2 regions of the Stenotrophomonas sp. 89682_Sma genome follow, and region 2 is predicted to be linked to the other one. Evidence: predicted binding sites of a transcription regulator. Region 2 holds the regulator's gene; the other holds the start of a gene.
The links. Region 2 encodes HrcA, which represses chaperone genes, less so after heat shock. Its sites were predicted from a motif close to TTNGCACTCNNNNNNNNNGAGTGCNAA; they were not measured.

Region 1 (7,527 bases), 2.3 Mb from region 2:
AGCCGGAGCTGCCGAAGGCGCAGCAGCGCAAGGACCTGGCGGCTGGCCTGGGCGTGGTGACGTTCCGTGGCCCGCAAGGCGCGGGCTTCTACAAGGGCGGCCACGATGACGCGGTGGGCAACACGCTGGTGTGTGTGGAGCGGCAGCAGCGCTGCGTGGTGATCCTGGGCAACGATGTGCGCGCCGAAGCGACCTTCCCGGCGCTGGTGGCCTTCGTGCTGGGCGACACCGGCGTACCGTGGCGGTGGGAATACGGCGCAGGGAAGGTGTTCGTGAAGTAGATCCACGCCATGCGTGGATGGCTTCTGCTCAACGCGCCTGCTCGAAGAACATCAGGTAGACCAGCCGCCCATTCTCCGGGCGGTCGCCGAAGGCCGGGCCAGCGGTATGCCAGAACCACGGGCGCAGGAGCACCAGCCGGTTGAAACGCATCGGGATGCGCATCGTCATCTCCCACTGGCTGTCGTCGACGCTGTCGCGCTCGATGATGTCGCGGTGCATGTCGCCGCCATTGGCGTAGCCCAGCGCGGCCAGCTCGTGGGCGTTCAGCGCCATGCGCTCGGTGTTGGTGCGGCGATGGCGGAAGAATTCGGTGCCGCCTTCGCAGTGCTCCGGAGCGCTGAGGTAGAGGATGCCGGACCAGTGCGAATGATCGGTGTGCACCTTGGCGCGACCGACATCGCTGGCCAGGGTCAGCCGGAACTTGCCGTGCGACTGCAGCGGATTGACTGGCCGCAGCGGCTCGTTGACCAGCCGCGATGCGGCCTCGGACAGGCCATCCAGCTCCAGCCGTTCGAGCGAATTACGGCCGGGGAACGCGCCCTCCTGCGCCGGGTAGGTCAGGCCCAGGCCGGCCTGGCGCAGGCCGTGCGCATCGGCCGGAGAGAGGAAGTCGTCGACGACGATGAACGAGGTAGGCATGGTCGCCGAGCGTAGCGACGCGGCGCCATGGCGGCAACCGGGCAACAAAAAACCCCGCCTCGCGGCGGGGTTTTTTGTTGCATCGGGGAGACGCGCCGACCAGGGCCGGCAACGTCCGACGCGGGCATGGACCTTAGAAGTCCATGCCGCCCATCCCACCCATGCCGCCCATGCCACCGGCGCCACCCATGGCCGGCTCGTCCTTCTTCGGAGCTTCGGCAACCATGGCTTCGGTGGTGATCATCAGGCCAGCGATCGAAGCCGCGTTCTGCAGCGCCGAACGGGTCACCTTGGTCGGGTCCAGGATGCCGAACTGCAACATGTCACCGAACTCGCCCGTGGCGGCGTTGTAGCCGAAGCTGCCGGTGCCTTCCTTGACCTTGTTGATGATGACCGACGGCTCTTCACCGGCGTTGGCAACGATTTCGCGCAGCGGGGCTTCCATCGCGCGCAGGGCGATCTGGATGCCGTGGTTCTGGTCTTCGTTGGCACCCTTCAGGCCGGCCAGTGCGGTGACCGCACGGACCAGGGCAACGCCGCCGCCCGGGACCACGCCTTCTTCAACGGCTGCACGGGTGGCGTGCAGGGCGTCGTCGACGCGATCCTTCTTTTCCTTCATTTCGATTTCGGTCGAAGCGCCGACCTTGATCACGGCAACGCCGCCAGCCAGCTTGGCCACGCGTTCCTGCAGCTTCTCGCGATCGTAATCGGAGGAGGTGTCCTGGATCTGGGTCTTGATCTGGCCGACGCGTGCGTCGACGGCGGCCTTGTCACCCACGCCATCGATGATGGTGGTGTTTTCCTTGGAAACCTGCACCTTCTTGGCACGGCCGAGGTCCTTGATGGTGGCCTTTTCCAGCGACAGGCCAACTTCTTCGGAGATCACGGTGCCGCCGGTCAGCACGGCCATGTCTTCCAGCATCGCCTTGCGACGGTCGCCGAAGCCCGGAGCCTTGACGGCCACGACCTTGACGATGCCACGGATGGTGTTGACCACCAGGGTGGCCAGCGCTTCGCCTTCGACTTCTTCGGCAACGATCAGCAGCGGCTTGCCGGCCTTGGCGACGCCTTCCAGCACCGGCAGCAGGTCACGGACGTTGGAGATCTTCTTGTCGTGCAGCAGGATGAACGGGTCATCCAGGTCAGCGGTCTGCGACTGCTGGTTGTTGATGAAGTACGGGGACAGGTAGCCGCGGTCGAACTGCATGCCCTTGACCACGTCCAGCTCGTTGTCCAGGCCCGAGCCTTCCTCAACGGTGATCACACCTTCCTTGCCGACTTCCTTCATCGCGTCAGCGATGATCTGGCCGATCGACTCGTCCGAATTGGCCGAGATGGTGCCGACCTGGGCAATCGCCTTGTCGTCAGCGGTCGGCTTGGAGATGGTCTTCAGCTCGGCAACGGCGGCCACGACGGCCTTGTCGATACCACGCTTGAGGTCCATCGGGTTCATGCCGGCGGCAACAGCCTTGGCACCTTCGCGGATCAGGGCCTGGGCCAGCACGGTGGCGGTGGTGGTGCCGTCGCCCGCGTCATCGTTGGTGCGCGAAGCAACTTCCTTCACCATCTGCGCGCCCATGTTCTCGAACTTGTCAGCCAGTTCGATTTCCTTGGCGACGGAGACGCCGTCCTTGGTGATGGTCGGGGCGCCGAAGCTCTTTTCCAGCACGACGTTGCGGCCCTTCGGGCCCAGGGTGGCCTTGACGGCATTGGCGAGAACGTTGACGCCGCGCACCATGCGCGAACGGGCGTCTTCACCGAAACGAATATCCTTGGCAGCCATTGCGATTACCTCGATGTTTGCACCGGGCCGGGCCCGGCGACGAAAAGGGATGTCTTACAGAAAAGCAGGTCGCGCCGAGGCTCAGCCGATGACGGCGAGCACGTCGTCTTCGCGCAGGACCTTGTACTCGACGCCTTCGCTCTTGTACGAGCTGCCGGCGTACTGGCCGTAGATGACCTTGTCGCCGACCTTCAGCGACGGCGCACGCACGCTGCCGTTGTCCAGCGGCTTGCCCGGGCCGACGGCCACGACTTCACCCTTGGTGGACTTTTCCTTGGCCGAATCCGGAATGACGATGCCACCGGCGGAGATTTCGTCGGCTTCGATCGGCTTGACCACAACGCGGTCGTGCAGCGGCTTGATGCTCATGAGAGACCTCTTAAGTTATTGATTGGTCTGAAAAAGTCTGGCGATGTTAGCAGTCGCACCGGGCGAGTGCCAGCAACGCGCGTGAAAAAGCCCGACAAGTCGGGAGCACGACAGAGATGGAGACCTCCACAGGCCTTTCAAGGGCCGGTCCCGAAATTTTTCTCCGGACCCGGAAACATCCTTCCCTGCGTGGACGCCTGTATAGGGATGCAGTGCGGCAAGCCAAGGGGGGAACGGGTGACATTTGGTGACCAATGTCCCACTGTCAGATATCTGACGTTCATTTACGACAAAGTGTCACTGGATCGGCCTTAGGCTCGGCCGCGCATTCCCAATCACAAGGAGTAGTCGATGCGATTGCTGTCCCCGCTTGCCGCCGCCTGCCTGCTGGCCCTGGCCGCTGCGCCGGCCCAGGCCGAGGTCTTCATCAATGAACTGCACTACGACGACAGCACCGCCGCCGGTGACGTCGGCGAAGCGATCGAGGTCGTCGCCACCGCCGGAGAGGACCTGTCCGGCTATCGGCTTTACCTCTACAACGGCAGCAATCCTTCGGCTGCCGCGGTCTACGCCAACAACCCGGTCCCGGCCGGCACTGCCGCAGGCTGCGGCAGCGCGACCATCGCCGTGGTCAACTACCCGACCAACGGCATCCAGAACGGCCCGAATGACGGCATCGCCCTGGTCGATGCCAGCGGCAAGGTGGTCCAGTTCCTCAGCTACGAGGGCGCCATCACCGCCTCCGGTGGCCCTGCCGCCGGCATGACCAGCCAGAACATTCCGGTGGCCGAGACCAACAGCACGGCCCCGGGCACCTCGCTGCAGCTGACCGGCAGCGGCAGCCAGTACGCGCACTTCACCTGGGCCGAGTCGGCCAGGCAGACCTTCGGCAGCTGCAACAACGGCCAGACCTTCAGTGGTGGCGGCACCCCGGGCCCGAACACGCCGCCGTCGGTGTCCACCACCACCCCGGCACAGGGCAGCAGCACCTTCCCGGCCGCGGCCGATCTGGAAGTGGTGTTCAGCGAGACGGTGAACCTGGCCAGTGGCGCCTTCGCGCTGAGCTGCGGCACCTCCGGCAGCGTGCCGCTGACCTTCCCGGCCAGCGGCCGCAGCGTGAAGCTGTCCACCAACACCGCGCTGGTGGCCGGTGAGGCCTGCCGCTTCGATATCCGCGCCGCGCGCATCACCGACCTGCAGGGCGCGCACCCGGCCGCCGACAGCCGCATCGCCTTCACCGTGGCCAGCACCGGCGGCAATCCGGACCCGGGCAACCCGGGCGTGCCGGCCGGCTACTACTCGAAGGTGAACACCTCCAGCCCGAGCCAGCTGCGCTGCTCGCTGCACGCCACCATCAAGGGCCACACCGCCTACCCGTACAGCGGCTCGGGTACCAGCACCTGGACCATCTTGGAGATTGCCGACGAGGACCCGAACAACCCGAACCGCATTCTCGACGCGTATCGCAACCGCAGCTACGCCAAGGTGACCGATCGCGCCGGCAGCGGCAGTGGCCTGAAGTACAACCGCGAACACACCTGGCCGAACTCGCTGGGCTTTGCCAGCACCACCGGTGACAAGGGCCTGCCGTACGCGCCGTACACCGACACCCACATGCTGTACCTGACCGATGCACAGTGGAACGCCGACCGTGGCAACAAGCCGTTCGCCAAGTGCGACGCCAACTGCGGCGAGCGCGCCACCGAGGCCAACAACGGCCAGGGCGGCGGCAGCGGTGGCTATCCGGGCAATTCCAACTGGGTGCGCACGCCGGACGGCAACACCGGCACGTTCGAGGTGTGGGGCAAGCGCAAGGGCGACATGGCGCGTGCAGTGATGTACATGGCCATCCGCTACGAGGGCGGCAAGGATGCGGCGACCGGCCAGTCCGAGCCGGACCTGGAGCTGACCGACGACCGCAGCAAGATCGTCAAGACCAGCAGTTCGCCGGCCTACATGGGCCTGCTGTCCACGCTGATCGACTGGCACCTGTCCGACCCGCCGGATGATGCCGAACGTGCGCGCAATGACGTGGTCTACAGCTTCCAGGGCAACCGCAACCCGTTCATCGACCACCCCGAGTGGGCGACCCCGGGCCTGTTCACCTCGGCCAAGCCGGCGACCTGCCAGCTGGCCAACTGACCGCGCAACGCAGCGGTCCACTGCCGCCGCCGGGCCCTGACCCGGCGGCGGCCCTATACTCGACGGTCATGTCGACCGTCGATCCCGTCCTGCTGCTGTTGACCACCTGCCCGGACCGGGCCAGTGCCGAGCGCATCGCGCACGCGCTGGTCGGCGAGCGCCTGGCGGCGTGCGTGACCCGCCTCGATGGCGCGCAGTCGACCTACCGCTGGCAGGGCGAGGTGACCACCGACGCCGAGCTGCAACTGCTGGTGAAGACCACCGCAAGCCGCGTCGATGACGCGATTGCCCGGATCGTCGAACTGCATCCGTATGAACTCCCGGAGTGCATCGCGGTCGAAACCCGGGCCGGCCTGCCGGCGTATCTGGATTGGATCCGGGCACAGACCCGGGAGGACACTGATTGAAGACTCTGTTTGCGCGTGGCGCCGCCCTGTGCGCCCTGTTGTGGCTCTCGCTGCCAGCGTTCGCGCTGGATGAGAAGGACCTGCTGCCGGTGGACCAGGCGTTCGCGCTGACCGCCACCGCCCCCGAGCGCGGCCAGGTGCAACTGCAGTTCAAGATCGCCCCCGGCTACTACCTGTATCGCCACCGCACCAGCGTCAAGGCCGATCCGGCGTTCAATGCCGGCGCGCTGCAGATGCCCAAGGGCGACAAGCACCACGACGATTTCTTCGGCGAAGTCGAAACCTATCGCGAACGCCTGCAGGCCACCCTGCCCGGCACGCCGACCGATGCAGCGGGCACCATCAGCCTGGAAGTACGCTACCAGGGCTGCGCCGACGCCGGTGTCTGCTACCCGCCGCAGAAGCGCGTGGTGCAGGTCACCCTGCCCGGTGCCGGCGCACAGCCCGCGGCCCCTGCCGCGCGTGCCGGTGCCGCCAGCCCGTTCAACAATCCGCTGGCAGGTGCCGGCAACAGCGGCGGGCTGCGCCTGCCGGGTGCCGCCAGCAACAGCCAGGCGCTGCCGCTTCCGTCCGAGCAGGCGTTCGGCTTCGATGCCATCGCCAGCGACGGCAACACCCTGCTGCTGCGCTTCAGCCCCGCGCCGGGCTACTACCTGTATCGCGACCGCACCTCGTTGAAGCTGGAAGGCAGCACCGGCGTGCAGGCCGGCACGCCGCGCTGGCCGGCTGCGCAGTCGCATCGTGATGAACACTTCGGCGATGTCTCGGTCTACTTCAACCAGGTGGAAGTACCGCTGCCGCTGCGCCGCTCCGTTGCCGACGCGGTCGACAGTACCCTGGTGGTGACCTTCCAGGGCTGCCAGACCGATGGCATCTGCTATCCGCCGATGACCCGCCGGGTGAAGCTGTCGATCCCGGCCGGCAAGGTCAGCGCCAGCGCCGACCAGGCACCGCCGCGCGATGAGGTGATCAGCCCGTTGGCTGCGGCGCCACGCGAAGGCGCCAACGGCGCCCCCCTGCGCCTGCTGCCAACGGTACCCAATACGGATGCCACCACCCCGGCCGTTGCAGGCGCCGAAAGCGGTAATGAGTTCGCTGCAGATGCACGCGGTGACAACGCGCTGCGTACGCGTCCGCCCGCGACCACGCCGAATCCGGACCGCTCGTTCGTCTGGGTGCTGTTGTTGGCTTTGGCCGGCGGCCTCGTATTGAACCTGATGCCATGCGTGCTGCCGATCCTGTCGCTGAAGGTGCTGAGCCTGGCGCAGAGCGGCGAGAGCCCGCAGCGCGCGCGCAGCCACGCGCTCTGGTACACGCTGGGCGTGCTGGTCGCGTTCGCGGTGATCGGTGCGTTGATGGTCGGCCTGCGTGCGATCGGCAATGCCGTCGGCATCGGCTTCCAGCTGCAGCACCCTGGTGTGGTGGCGGCGCTGGCCTACATCATGTTCGCGGTGGGCCTGAGCCTGTCCGGCGTGTTCACCCTTGGCGGTGGCATCGGCAACCTCGGCCAGTCGCTGGCCAGTCGCAGCGGTCCGGCCGGTGACTTCTTCACCGGTGCGCTGGCCTGCGTGGTCGGCAGTGCCTGCGTCGGCCCGTTCATGGGTGGCGCGATCGCCTACGCCTTCATTGCCCCGCCACTGAAGGCGATGACCGTGTTCCTGTTCCTCGGCCTGGGCCTGGCGCTGCCGTTCCTGCTGATCGGCTTCGTGCCGGCGCTGGCGCGCCGCCTGCCCAAGCCGGGCCCGTGGATGGAAACGCTCAAGCACGTGCTGGCCTTCCCGATGTATGCCACCGCGCTGTGGCTGCTGTGGGTGCTGGGCAAGCAGCGTGGCGTGGACGGCATGGCGCTGGTGCTGGGTGGCCTGCTGCTGTTCGCCTTCGGCCTGTGGCTGTTCGAGCGCAACC
Region 2 (7,527 bases):
TGGTGGAGAACGTCGACCTGGCGCAGCCACGGCGGTAGTGCCGGCCGCTGGCCGGCAACCTCACGATCTTCGCCCACCCGCATCGGGGGACCGGCCAGCGGCCGGCACTACCGTGCGGGTGGGTTGTAGATCCACGCCATGCGTGGATAACCGCGAACAGGCCTCAGGCCTGCAGCAGCTTGCGCGCAGCGGCGCGCGCTTCCTTGCTCACTTCCACGCCGCCGAGCATGCGTGCCAGCTCTTCCTCGCGTGCCTTGCTGTCCAGCTTTTCCACTGCGCTCTGGGTCATGCCTTCCACTGGCGCCTTGCTGACCCGGTAATGCGCGTGGCCCTTGGAGGCGACCTGCGGCAGGTGGGTCACGCACAGCACCTGGCGCTTCTCGCCGAGGGCGCGCAGCTTCTGGCCAACGATGTCGGCCACCGCGCCGCCGATGCCGGAGTCGACCTCGTCGAACACCATGGTCGGCACCGCATCCAGGTCCAGCGCGGCGACTTCGATGGCCAGCGAGATACGCGACAGTTCGCCGCCCGAGGCGACCTTGCGCAGGGCGCGCGGCGGTTGGCCGGCATTGGCCGCGACCAGGAATTCCACGCGCTCGGCACCCTGCGGATCGGGCTTGCCGGCATCCTGCGGCTCCAGCTCGATCAGGAACTGGCCACCGCCCATGCCGAGCTCGGCGATGATGCCGGTGGTGGTAGCCGACAGCTCGGCGGCGGCATTGCGGCGGCTGGCGGTCAGCACCTCGGCCTGCACGCGCCAGGTGGCGGCGGCCTTGTCGATCTCGCCGGCCAACCGCTGCAGGCGCTCGTCGGCACCGCGCAGCTGTTCCACTTCGGCATGCATGCGCTCGCGCTGCGCGCCCAGCTCATCCATCGGCACGCGGTGCTTGCGGGCCAGGTCGTGCAGGCGGCCGAGGCGGCGCTCGTTCTCTTCGAACTGCTCCGGGTCGGCGTCGAGGTCGTCGTGCACCCGGTCCAGCAGCGACAGGGCTTCGTGCAGCTGGATCGAGGCGTTCTCGATCAGGCTGTCCACCTCGCCCAGGCGCGGGTCGTGTTCGATCAGGCGTGACAGTTCGTGGCGCACCTGCTGCAGCAGGTCCAGTGCGGAACTGCCGTCGTCGCCGTTGAGCTGGTTGCTGGCCGCCTGGCAGGCGCTCAGCAGGGCGCTGGCGTGGGCCTGGCGGCGGTGGCTGGCGCCGAGTGCGGCGATCGACTCCGGCTCCAGGTCTTCACGGTCCAGCTCGCGCAACTGGTGCTCCAGGAAGCCGATCCGGTCACTGACGTCGCCCTGTTGCGACAGCGCCAGCGATTCATCCACCAGTGCCTGCCAGGCCGCGGCGGCGCGGCGCACCTGGCGGCGTTCGTTTTCGTTGCGTGCATAGGCGTCGAGCAGGGCCAGCTGCGACGGGCGCGTCAGCAGGGCCTGCTGTTCGTGCTGCCCGTGGATCTCCACCAGCAGCGAGGCCAGGTCGCCCAGCTGCGCCAGGGTCACCGGGCGGCCATTGATCCAGGCCCGCGAACCGCCATCGGCGCGGATCACCCGGCGCAGCTGGCACTGTTCCTCATCGTCCAGCTCGTTGTCGGCCAGCCACTGGCGCGCGGCCTGCAGCTGCTCCAGCGCGAACTCGGCCGAAAGCTCGGCGCGGGCGGCGCCATGGCGGACCACGCCGCTGTCGGCGCGCAGGCCGGAGAGGAAGCCCAGGGCGTCGACCATCAGCGACTTGCCGGCGCCGGTCTCGCCTGAAACCACGGTCATGCCTGGCCCGAACTCCAGTTCGGTGGCGCGGACGACGGCGAAATCCTTGATCGAAAGATGTCTGAGCATGGGTAAGGGGGTATCAGCAGCCGCGCAACGCTAGCACGCGGGCGAGGGAGGTCCAATGACTTGCCAAGGTGATGCGCCGCCATTATCTAGTGTCCGTGTCTCACAGGTTGATTCCATGCACGGTTCTCCCGACCAGCTTGCCCCGCGTGCGCGCCATCTGCTGCGCACGCTGATCGCGCGTTACATCCAGGACGGTGAGCCGGTCGGCTCGCAGACGCTGGCGCGCGTGGCCGGCCTGGAGGTCAGCCCGGCCACCATCCGCAACATCCTCGGCGACCTCGAGGACCTGGGGCTGCTGGCCTCGCCGCATACCTCGGCCGGGCGCGTCCCGACGGCGCATGGCTACCGGGTGTTCGTCGACAGCCTGCTGCAGATGCAGCCGCCGGGCGAGGGCGAGCTGGCCCGGTTGCGCCAGGAGCTGGCCGGCGGCGGCAGCACCCAGGCCCTGCTCGGCAGCGCTTCGGAGCTGCTGTCGGCGATGAGCCACTTCGTCGGCGTGGTCAGCGCGCCGCGACGCGAGCAGTTCGCCTTCCGCCAGATCGATTTCGTGGCGCTGGACGGGCGCCGGGTGCTGGCGATCCTGGTGTTCGCCGACAACGAGGTGCAGAACCGGGTCATCGAGACCCGCCAGGAGTTCGCGCCGGGCCAGCTGGAGCAGGTCGCCAACTACCTCAATGCCCATTTCGCCGGCCTGCCGATGGCCGAGATCCGCACCCGCCTGTTGCTGGAGCTCCGCGACGCCCGCTCCGAGCTGGAACAGCTGCTGGCGCACAGCATCGAACTGGCCGAGCAGGCCCTGCAGCCGGCTGCCGACGACATGCTGGTGGCGGGCCAGACCCGCTTGATGGGGGTGCAGGACCTGTCCGACCTGGAGCGCCTGCGCGAGCTGTTCGAGCTGTTCTCCAGCAAGCGCGAGATCCTGCAGCTGCTGGAGCGGACCATCCAGGCGCCCGGCGTGCGCATCTTCATCGGCGAGGAGACCGGGATGATGCCGCTGCAGGGGGTCTCGCTGGTCACCGCCCCGTACACCGCCAACGGCCAGGTGCTGGGCGTGCTGGGCGTGATCGGCCCCAAGCGGATGGCCTACGACCGTGTGATCCCGCTGGTCCAGGCCACCGCCGATGTGCTCGGCGCGGCCTTTTCGCCGGCCGGCCGCACGCCAGGAACATCCGACGCTTGAAACGCAGCATCCCGCCCACACTAGGGTGGGTGGAGGCGGAGATTGACCGCCAGGGACCCAGACATGAACCACGAACATCCAGATATCGAATCCCAGCAGAGTGCCGCTGATGCGGCTGCCGCCGCCGGCGTCAACGACGAAGTGGAGCGCCTGCGCGCCGAAGTCGAGCAGGTCAAGGCCGATGCGCTGCGTGAGCGCGCCGACCTGGAGAACCAGCGCAAGCGCGTGGCCCGTGACATCGAGCAGGCCCGCAAGTTCGCCAACGAGAAGCTGCTGGGCGAGCTGCTGCCGGTGTTCGACAGCCTGGATGCCGGCCTGAAGGCCGCCGGCGACGACCCGCACCCGCTGCGCGAGGGCCTGGAGCTGACCTACAAGCAGCTGCTGAAGGTGGCCGCCGACAACGGCCTGGTGCTGCTGGACCCGATCGGCCAGCCGTTCAACCCGGAACACCACCAGGCCATCAGCCAGGTGCCGACCCCGGGCGCAGCCCCGGGCAGCGTGGTCACCGTGTTCCAGAAGGGCTACCTGCTCAACGAGCGCCTGCTGCGGCCGGCGCTGGTGGTGGTGGCCGCCGACTGACCCTGCGGGGCCGGGAGGCGGGAATGACCCGCGACCCGGCCCAACGCTGAACGCGCCGGACGACCGGAAACACAGCGTTCGGGAGATGGCTTGAATGTTCCACGAGCCTCCCCCACATCGTATTCATCCACCGGCCGAGAGGCCGGACTGACACCAACAAGCATCCTCAGGAGTCTCCCCCATGGGCAAGATCATTGGTATCGACCTCGGCACCACCAACTCGTGCGTGGCGATCATGGACGGCGGCAAGGCCCGCGTCATCGAGAATTCGGAAGGCGATCGCACCACCCCGTCGATCGTCGCCTACACCAAGGACGGCGAAGTCCTGGTCGGCGCCTCGGCCAAGCGCCAGGCCGTGACCAACCCGAAGAACACCTTCTACGCGGTGAAGCGCCTGATCGGCCGCAAGTTCACCGACGCCGAAGTGCAGAAGGACATCGCCCACGTCCCTTACAGCATTCTGGCCCATGACAATGGCGACGCCTGGGTGGCCACCAGCGACGGCAAGAAGATGGCCCCGCAGGAAATCTCGGCCAAGGTGCTGGAAAAGATGAAGAAGACCGCCGAGGACTTCCTCGGTGAGAAGGTCACCGAAGCGGTCATCACCGTGCCGGCCTACTTCAACGACAGCCAGCGCCAGGCGACCAAGGACGCCGGTCGCATCGCCGGCCTGGACGTCAAGCGCATCATCAACGAGCCGACTGCGGCTGCGCTGGCCTATGGCCTGGACAAGGGCGACAACAAGGATCGCAAGATCGTGGTGTACGACCTGGGCGGCGGCACCTTCGACGTCTCGGTGATCGAGATCGCCAACGTCGACGGCGAGAAGCAGTTCGAAGTGCTGGCCACCAACGGCGACACCTTCCTGGGCGGCGAAGACTTCGACAACCGCGTCATCGAGTACCTGGTTGAAGAGTTCAACAAGGACCAGGGCATCGACCTGCGCAAGGATCCGCTGGCCCTGCAGCGCCTGAAGGATGCTGCCGAGCGCGCCAAGATCGAGCTGTCCAGCGCCCAGCAGACCGAAGTGAACCTGCCGTACGTCACCGCTGACGCGTCGGGTCCGAAGCACCTGAACATCAAGCTGACCCGCGCCAAGCTGGAAGCGCTGGTGGACGACCTGATCAAGAAGTCGATCGAGCCGTGCCGCGTCGCCCTGAACGATGCCGGCCTGCGTTCGAGCGACATTAGCGAAGTGATCCTGGTCGGTGGCCAGACCCGCATGCCAAAGGTGCAGCAGGCGGTGACCGAGTTCTTCGGCAAGGAACCGCGCAAGGACGTCAACCCGGACGAAGCCGTGGCACTGGGTGCTGCGATCCAGGGCGGCGTGCTCGGCGGCGACGTCAAGGACGTGCTGCTGCTGGACGTGACCCCGCTGTCGCTGGGCATCGAGACCATGGGCGGCGTGTTCACCAAGATCATCGAGAAGAACACCACCATTCCGACCAAGGCCTCGCAGGTGTTCTCCACCGCCGAGGACAACCAGTCGGCCGTGACCGTGCACGTGCTGCAGGGTGAGCGCGAACAGGCCCGCTTCAACAAGTCGCTGGCCAAGTTCGACCTGTCCGGCATCGAGCCGGCCCCGCGTGGCCTGCCGCAAGTGGAAGTGTCCTTCGACATCGACGCCAACGGCATCCTGCACGTGTCGGCCAAGGACAAGAAGACCAACAAGGAACAGAAGGTCGAGATCAAGGCCGGTTCGGGCCTGTCCGAGGAAGAGATCGCACGCATGGTCGCCGACGCGGAAGCCAACCGCGAAGAAGACAAGAAGTTCCAGGAGCTGGTGCAGGCCCGCAACCAGGCCGACGCCCTGATCCACGGCACCCGCAGCGCCATCACCGAGCACGGCAGCAAGGTCGGCGGCGATGTCATCGGCAAGGTCGAGGCCGCGCTGGCCGACCTGGAAACCGCGATGAAGGGTGACGACAAGGCACAGATCGAAGCCAAGTCGAAGGCGCTGGAAGAGGCTGGCCAGGCGCTGTTCGCCGCTGCTTCGGCCGACCAGGGCGGTGCCCCGGGTGCCGACGCCGGCAATGCCGGCAAGGCGCAGGACGACGTGGTCGACGCCGAGTTCACCGAAGTCAAGGACGACAAGAAGTCCTGATCCGGACCGACGCGGGACGCTGGCCACCAGCGTCCCGTTGTCGCATCAGGGTCCTGACCGCCCACCGGCGTGTCGGGGCGCCCGACGCAAGAGCGGACCTGGTTCCGCTCTTCCGCTTTGACGAATCCCGACTTTCCGGAACCCGATTCACGATATGAGCAAGCGCGATTACTACGAAGTGCTGGGCGTTGCCCGCACCGCCACGGACGACGAGCTGAAGAAGGCCTACCGTCGCTGTGCGATGAAGTTCCACCCGGACCGCAATCCGGGTGATGCGGCGGCCGAAGCCTCCTTCAAGGAGTGCAAGGAGGCCTACGAAGTACTGTCCGACGGCAACAAGCGCCGCATGTACGACAGCCACGGCCACGCTGCGTTCGAGCACGGCATGGGCGGCGGCGGGCCGGGCGGCCCGGACATGAACGATATCTTCGGCGATATCTTCGGCAACATCTTTGGCGGTGGCGGCGGTGGTCCGCGCCAGGCCCGTCGCGGCGCCGACATCGGCTACGTGATGGAGCTGGACCTGGAAGAAGCCGTGCGCGGCGTCGAGCGCCGCATCGAGATCCCGACACTGGCCGAATGTGGCGACTGCGATGGCAGTGGCTCGGAAGACGGCAAGGTCGAAACCTGCAATGTGTGCCATGGCCGCGGCCAGGTGCGCATCCAGCGCGGCATCTTCGCCATGCAGCAGGCCTGCCACAACTGCGGCGGCCGTGGCCAGATCATCGCCAAGCCCTGCAAGACCTGCCACGGCAACGGCCGTGTCGAGGAAGACAAGGTGCTGTCGGTGAAGGTGCCGGCCGGCGTCGACACCGGCGACCGCATCCGCCTGCAGGGCGAGGGTGAGGCCGGCCCGGCCGGTACGCCGCCGGGTGACCTGTACGTGGAAGTGCGCGTGCGCGAGCATGCGATCTTCCAGCGCGATGGCGACGACCTGCACTGCGAAGTGCCGATCCGCATCTCGCAGGCGGCGCTGGGTGATACCGTGCGCGTGGCCACCCTGGGCGGCGAAGCGGAGATCCGCATTCCGGCCGAGACCCAGACCGGCAAGCTGTTCCGCCTGCGCGGCAAGGGCGTGCGTTCGGTGCGCAGCCGCAGCGAGGGCGACCTGTACTGCCGCGTGGTGGTGGAGACTCCGGTCAACCTCACCAACGAACAGCGCAAGCTGCTGGAGCAGTTCGAAGCCACCTTCGTCGGCGAGGAAGCGCGCAAGCATTCGCCGAAGTCGGCCACCTTCATCGATGGCGTGAAGGGCTTCTGGGACCGGATGACGTCCTGAGTTTTCAACGCAAGCGTTGAACGGTAGCGCCGGGCCATGCCCGGCGTTTTCGTATGCGGGCGCCGGCTGCATTCCGCCGGGCATGGCCCGGCGCTACCGGGAAATGCCGCGCCGTGGTGGATCCACGCCAGGCATGGATGCGGTTCAACGATTCCGTCGGGGCGCCCCGGTTCTGCTGGCAATGCGCCGTGGTAGATCCACGCCATGCGTGGATGCCGTTCACCGCATCACCGGAAAAACGCCGCCGGTGTCTGCCCCAGCTGCCGCTTGAACATGCTGGTGAACGCACTGGGGCTGTCGTAGCCCATCGCCAGCGCGACATCGATGACCTTGTCGCCGACCGCCAGCCGTTCCAGCGCAGCCAGCAGCCGCGCCTGCTGCCGCCACTGGCCGAAGGTCATGCCCAGTTCGCCGCCGAAGTGGCGCTGGATCGTTTTCACGTCCACCTCCAGTGCCTGCGCCCAGTCCTGCAGCGTGGCGTCATCGCCGGGGTGCTTCTGCAGATGCTGGCAGATCCGCCGCAGGCGCGGGTCGGTCGGGGCGGGCAGGTGCAGCGGCAA

Region 1: a site for HrcA is predicted at 3,120-3,146, ahead of ACZK29_RS19675 (co-chaperone GroES). Genes of this name have one in related genera too.

The regions. Positions count from the first base shown of each region.
Region 1 is NZ_CM151147.1:4,264,579-4,272,105, forward strand. Features, by position in the region: gene ACZK29_RS19660 (serine hydrolase domain-containing protein) at 1-281, shown strand, start outside; gene ACZK29_RS19665 (DUF6445 family protein) at 310-921, opposite strand; gene groL (chaperonin GroEL) at 1,055-2,704, opposite strand; gene ACZK29_RS19675 (co-chaperone GroES) at 2,786-3,073, opposite strand; gene ACZK29_RS19680 (endonuclease) at 3,425-5,215, shown strand; gene cutA (divalent-cation tolerance protein CutA) at 5,284-5,622, shown strand; gene ACZK29_RS19690 (protein-disulfide reductase DsbD family protein) at 5,619-7,527, shown strand, end outside.
Region 2 is NZ_CM151147.1:1,810,793-1,818,319, forward strand. Features, by position in the region: gene ACZK29_RS08520 (LysR family transcriptional regulator) at 1-38, shown strand, start outside; gene recN (DNA repair protein RecN) at 164-1,825, opposite strand; gene hrcA (heat-inducible transcriptional repressor HrcA) at 1,941-3,005, shown strand; gene grpE (nucleotide exchange factor GrpE) at 3,069-3,584, shown strand; gene dnaK (molecular chaperone DnaK) at 3,766-5,688, shown strand; gene dnaJ (molecular chaperone DnaJ) at 5,843-6,967, shown strand; gene ACZK29_RS08550 (AraC family transcriptional regulator) at 7,195-7,527, opposite strand, start outside.